2 regions of the Klebsiella sp. PL-2018 genome follow, and region 1 is predicted to be linked to the other one. Evidence: predicted binding sites of a transcription regulator. Region 1 holds the regulator's gene; the other holds the start of a gene.
The links. The regulator LexA, encoded in region 1, represses DNA repair genes until DNA is damaged. The targets are predictions, from matches to a motif close to TNCTGTATGTACATACAGNA.

Region 1 (3,246 bases):
CGCGCGCCGTAGGCCTGCCCGGAGTGCGCCTCCACGGCGTAGGCAAAACCGTCCAGCGCATAGGCGGTAAAGGTCAGCATCGTCATGAGGACCGCATTGACCGCGACGATATCGGCGCCAAGGCGGGCGCCAAATACCGTCACCGCCCCGAAGCAGAGCTGTAGCAGCAGCGAGCGCAGCATGATGTCGCGATTCAGCGCCAGCAGGCGGCGTATATCGCCGCGCCAGGCGTTTTTCAGCATCGACAGGGAAACGCCGCGCAGCGCCAGCACGCGTCTCGCCATCAGCAGGCCAATAAAGAAAGTGACGTATTCTGCGGTGACCGTCGCCAGCGCCGCCCCCTGCACGTTCATATGCAGGCCCATCACCAGCCATAAATCGAGCACAATGTTGAGGACGTTGCCGACTACCAGCAGGATCACCGGCGCTCTGGCGTACTGCACGCCCAGCAGCCAGCCCAGCAGGACCAGATTCGCCAGCGATGCCGGCGCGCTTAGCCAGCGGAGTTCCAGGAAGCGTCTGGCCTGTTCGAGCACGGCTTCGCTACCGCCGACGATATGCAGCGCCAGGTCGATTAACGGCATCCGTAAGAGCACAATCGCCGCCCCGGCGGTCAGAGCCAGGCCCAGCGGCTGTACCAGCGCACGCGCCAGCCGCTGCGGATCTTTTGCGCCAAACGCCTGCGCCGTCAGTCCGGTGGTACTCATTCGCAGGAACAACAGTAGCATAAAGAGGAAGCTGGTCGCCGTTGCGCCAACCGCCACGCCCCCCAGATAAACCGGGCTGTCGAGGTGGCCAATAACGGCGGTATCCACCAGCCCCAGCAGCGGAACGGTGATATTGGAGAAGATCATGGGCAGCGCTAAGCGCCACAGGGCTTTGTCGGCGGCGTTAAAAAGCATGGAGAAAGAGCCCAAATGAGGAAAAACGGCGCAGCATCATGCATCAGGTGATGATGCCGCGAGGTGAAGAGATTACTGCCAGTTGCCGTTGCGGATAACGCCGACGGCCAGGCCTTCAATAGTGAAGCTTTGCTCGCGAAGATCCACCACGATCGGCGAGAATTCGCTGTTTTCCGGCAGCAGTTCAACGACGTTACCCTGCTTTTTCAGTCGCTTCACGGTAACTTCTTCGTCGATGCGCGCCACAACCACCTGGCCATTGCGCACATCCTGCGTTTTATGGACGGCCAGCAGGTCGCCATCAAGAATACCGATGTCTTTCATCGACATCCCGCTAACGCGCAGCAGAAAATCGGCATTCGGCTTAAACATAGCCGGATCGACCTGATAGTGACCTTCGATATGCTGCTGGGCCAGCAGCGGCTCACCCGCCGCGACGCGGCCAATAAGCGGCAGACCCGTTTCTTCTTCCGTCAGCAGACGAATACCGCGGGAGGCGCCGGAAACGATCTCGATTGCGCCTTTACGCGCCAGCGCTTTCAGGTGTTCTTCCGCCGCGTTTGGGGAACGGAACCCCAAGCGCTGAGCAATCTCCGCACGCGTCGGCGGCATGCCCGTCTGGCTGATATGATCCCGAATGAGATCAAACACCTCTTGCTGCCTGGTCGTTAACGCTTTCATTCCGCCCCCTGGGTGTATATACAGTTATGCTGTGAGTATATACAGCTAACGGTGATTTTGGAACCACATTTCACACAAAAATCAGGAGTTTCTTTCCGTTTTGCGAGCCGCTACGCCAGGCGTTAGCGGTAGTTTGCCCATAAAAGCGTTCCCCACGCGATCAGCGCGATGATGATCGCCAGCAATACCGCCGCCGATCCCATGTCTTTCGCTCGCCCCGACAGCTCGTGATGTTCAGGGCCAATACGGTCAACAACCGCCTCAATCGCGCTATTGATAATTTCAACTATCATCACTAGCAGGACCGAGCTAATCAACAGCACCCGGGTGATGGCATCGACGTCTAACCAGCAGGCGATCGCCACGGCAACAACGGCCGCGATGCCTTCCTGACGAAAGGCGGCCTCGTTGACCCACGCCGCCCGGAATCCTTTCCAGGAATACCCTGCCGCTTTAATAATTCGGGTTAACCCAGTGGTATTATTGGCCATCAAACAAACCTTTTTATGTAAATGACGTCAATGAGTGTACGCGTTTGCCGCGTTACAACGGAAATTTTGCGCACTTTCTGTTATTCTTGCGGCGCATTTGCATGATTAACCAGAGGCTTCACATCGTCTATGTCTGGCTGGCAACGAATTTACTATAAATTACTGAATTTACCATTAAGGGCGCTGGTAAAAAGCAAGTCGATTCCGGCACAACCTGCTCAGGAATTAGGCCTGGATACCTCGCGTCCCATTATGTATGTCCTGCCCTACAATTCGAAGGCGGACCTGCTGACGCTGCGCGCGCAATGTCTGGAACATGAGTTACCGGACCCGCTGGAGCCGCTCGAGATCGACGGCGGCCTGCTTCCGCGCTACGTATTTATCCACGGCGGACCGCGCGTGTTTACCTATTACACGCCGAAAGAAGAGTCTATCAAGCTCTTTCACGACTACCTGGATTTGCACCGCAACCATCCCGATCTTGACGTGCAGATGGTGCCGGTTTCGGTGATGTTCGGTCGCGCGCCGGGGCGTGAAAAAGGCGAGGTGAACCCGCCGCTGCGCATGCTCAACGGCATTCAGAAATTCTTCGCCGTCCTGTGGCTGGGCCGCGACAGCTTTGTCCGTTTCTCGCCTTCGGTCTCGCTGCGTAAGATGGCGGACGAACACGGTACCGATAAAACCATCGCCCAGAAGCTGGCCCGCGTGGCGCGCATGCACTTCGCCCGTCAGCGTCTGGCGGCGGTCGGCCCGCGCCTGCCCGCGCGCCAGGATCTGTTTAATAAACTGCTGGCGTCGAAAGCCATTGCCCGTGCGGTAGAAGACGAAGCACGCAGCAAGAAAATTTCTCATGAAAAGGCGCAGCAAAACGCTATCGCCCTGATGGAAGAGATCGCCGCAAACTTCTCCTATGAGATGATTCGCCTGACCGACCGCGTGCTGGGCTTTACCTGGAACCGGCTGTATCAGGGCATTAACGTGCATAACGCCGAGCGCGTGCGCCAGCTGGCGCATGAAGGCCACGAGATCGTTTATGTCCCGTGCCACCGCAGCCATATGGACTATCTGCTGCTCTCTTACGTCATTTATCATCAGGGCCTGGTGCCGCCGCATATCGCCGCCGGTATCAACCTGAACTTCTGGCCCGCCGGTCCGATCTTCCGTCGCGGCGG
Region 2 (3,246 bases), 120 kb from region 1:
CAATGAATTTCATTCATGGTGATTGTGGTCACAAAATTGAGCCGACAGCTTCTGTAAAGTACCGTTTTGCTTCTGCTGATAATTCGACCCACAGAGGAGTTTTTTATGTCCAAGTCTGATGTTTTTCATCTCGGCCTCACCAAAAACGATTTACAAGGGGCTACGCTGGCTATCGTCCCTGGCGATCCGGAGCGTGTGGAAAAGATCGCCGCGCTGATGGATAAGCCGGTTAAGCTGGCATCTCACCGTGAATTCACCACCTGGCGCGCTGAGCTGGATGGTAAAGCAGTGATTGTCTGCTCTACCGGTATCGGCGGCCCATCGACCTCTATCGCCGTGGAAGAGCTGGCCCAGCTGGGCATCCGTACCTTCCTGCGCATCGGCACCACCGGCGCCATTCAGCCGCATATTAGTGTCGGCGACGTTCTGGTGACGACCGCGTCCGTCCGTCTGGACGGCGCAAGCCTGCACTTTGCGCCAATGGAGTTCCCGGCGGTGGCTGACTTTGAATGTACTACCGCGCTGGTTGAAGCGGCGAAGTCTATCGGCGCGACCACCCATATCGGTGTCACCGCCTCTTCCGACACCTTCTATCCGGGCCAGGAACGTTACGATACCTTCTCCGGCCGCGTTGTTAGCCGCTTTAAAGGCTCGATGGAAGAGTGGCAGGCGATGGGCGTGATGAACTATGAAATGGAATCCGCCACGCTGCTGACGATGTGCGCCAGCCAGGGCCTGCGCGCCGGGATGGTTGCCGGAGTTATCGTCAACCGTACCCAGCAGGAAATTCCGAACGCGGAAACCATGAAGCAAACCGAAAGCCACGCGGTGAAAATTGTCGTGGAAGCGGCGCGCCGCCTGCTGTAGTTACCCTTTCTTCTGCCAGGGGTCGGACTCTCCGGCCCTTCTTTTTTGCGTAGCGCCTCGCAGGAAAACCCTTTCAAACTGGACGTTTGTACAGCACAATTCTATTTTGTGCCGTAAGTCGTTGCCGCAGGGGGCGTTGTGGATATCTCAATTATTATTAGTGCCGTTGTGGCGCTGGCCGTCGGGCTGATTGTCGGCTGGCTGGCGACCAAAGCGCACGCCGATCAAATTCGCGCCGATCTTATCGATGAGCGGCGCGAGCTGGATATTGAGCTGAGCGCGGCCCGCCAACGTCTGGTGCAGGAGTCACACTGGCGAGAAGAGTGTGAACTGCTCAATAACGAACTGCGCAGCCTGCGCGATATCAACGCCTCGCTGGAAGCCGATCTTCGCGAAGTGACCACCCGACTTGAATCCACTCAGCTGCATGCGGAAGACAAAATTCGCCAGATGGTGAACAGCGAGCAGCGTCTTAGCGAACAGTTTGAGAATCTGGCAAATCGCATTTTTGAGCACAGCAACCGGCGGGTGGATGAGCAGAATCGCCAGAGCCTGCACGGCCTGCTGACGCCGCTTCGCGAACAGCTGGATGGCTTTCGTCGGCAGGTGCAGGATAGCTTTGGTCAGGAAGCGCGGGAGCGCCATACTCTGGCCCATGAAATCCGCAATCTTCAGCAGCTGAATGCGCAAATGGCCCAGGAGGCGCTAAACCTGACGCGCGCGCTCAAAGGCGATAACAAAACCCAGGGCAACTGGGGCGAGGTGGTGTTGACCCGCGTGCTGGAAGCGTCCGGACTGCGGGAAGGATATGAATATCAGACCCAGGTCAGCATCGAAACGGACAACCGCGCGCGGATGCAGCCCGATGTGATTGTCCGTTTACCGCAGGGGAAAGACGTGGTGATCGATGCCAAGATGACCCTGGTGGCCTATGAGCGCTATTTCAACGCCGAAGATGATTACACCCGTGAAGCGGCGCTGCAGGAGCATATCGCTTCGGTACGCAACCATATGCGCCTGCTGGGGCGTAAAGACTACCAGCAGCTGCCGGGGCTGCGTTCGCTCGACTACGTTCTGATGTTTATCCCGGTGGAGCCCGCCTTCCTGCTGGCTATCGATCGTCAGCCTGAACTCATTAGCGAAGCGCTGAAGAACAACATCATGCTGGTGAGCCCAACCACGCTGCTGGTGGCGCTGCGGACTATCGCCAATCTCTGGCGCTATGAGCATCAGAGCCGTAACGCGCAGAAAATTGCCGAAAGAGCGGGGCGGCTGTATGACAAGATGCGCCTGTTTGTCGATGATATGTCCGCCATCGGACAGGGCCTGGATAAAGCTCAGGATAACTACCGCCAGGCGATGAAAAAGCTCGCCTCCGGACGAGGTAACCTGCTGGTACAGGCGGAATCATTCCGTGAGCTGGGCGTGGAGGTTAAGCGTGAGATTAATCCTGAGTTAGTTGAACAGGCGACGGCCCAGGATGAAGAATACCGCCTTGCGCAGGAGGGTAACCCGCCGGAAGATAACGATATTTCATCCGATCCTACGGCTACTGCCATGTTTGGGGGCGGCTCCCGGCCACGTTGAAGCGTATGGGAAGTGCGCTAAACCTGTTACACTCAACGAACATTTTCTTGATAAGCAAGCAGGCATTGAGATGGTTGAGGATTCACAAGAAACGACGCATTTTGGCTTTCAGACTGTCGCCAAAGAGCAGAAAGCTGACATGGTGGCGCATGTATTTCATTCTGTGGCCGCAAAATATGACGTAATGAACGACCTGATGTCGTTCGGTATTCATCGTTTGTGGAAGCGTTTCACCATCGACTGCAGCGGCGTCCGCCGCGGGCAAACCGTATTGGATCTAGCTGGTGGTACCGGCGATCTGACGGCGAAATTCTCTCGCCTGGTGGGTGAAACCGGCCGCGTGATGCTGGCGGACATCAACGACTCTATGCTGAAAATGGGCCGCGAAAAGCTGCGTAACATTGGTATTGTCGGCAACGTGGAATACGTCCAGGCAAACGCTGAAGCGCTGCCTTTTGCAGACAACACCTTTGATTGCATTACGATTTCTTTCGGTCTGCGTAACGTGACCGACAAAGAAAAAGCGCTGCGCTCAATGTATCGCGTATTAAAGCCGGGCGGCCGCCTGCTGGTGCTGGAATTCTCAAAACCGATTATTGAGCCGCTCAGTAAAGCCTACGACGCCTATTCCTTCCATATCCTGCCGCGCGTGGGTGAGCTGGTTGCTAAAGATGCCGAAAGCTATCGTTACCTTGCTGAATCTATTCGAATGCATCCCGATCAGGACACGCTGAAAGGCATGATGCAGGACGCAGGGTTTGAAAGCGTCGACTACTACAACCTGACGGCAGG

Region 2: a site for LexA is predicted at 944-963, ahead of rmuC (DNA recombination protein RmuC). Genes of this name have one in related genera too.

What each region holds. Positions count from the first base shown of each region.
Region 1 covers NZ_CP077673.1:394,420-397,665, reverse strand. The annotation lists gene dinF (MATE family efflux transporter DinF) at 1-902, opposite strand, end outside; gene lexA (transcriptional repressor LexA) at 975-1,583, opposite strand; gene MKleb_RS01815 (diacylglycerol kinase) at 1,706-2,074, opposite strand; gene plsB (glycerol-3-phosphate 1-O-acyltransferase PlsB) at 2,204-3,246, shown strand, end outside.
Region 2 covers NZ_CP077673.1:276,929-280,174, forward strand. The annotation lists gene udp (uridine phosphorylase) at 106-867, shown strand; gene rmuC (DNA recombination protein RmuC) at 1,006-2,454, shown strand; gene ubiE (bifunctional demethylmenaquinone methyltransferase/2-methoxy-6-polyprenyl-1,4-benzoquinol methylase UbiE) at 2,525-3,246, shown strand, end outside.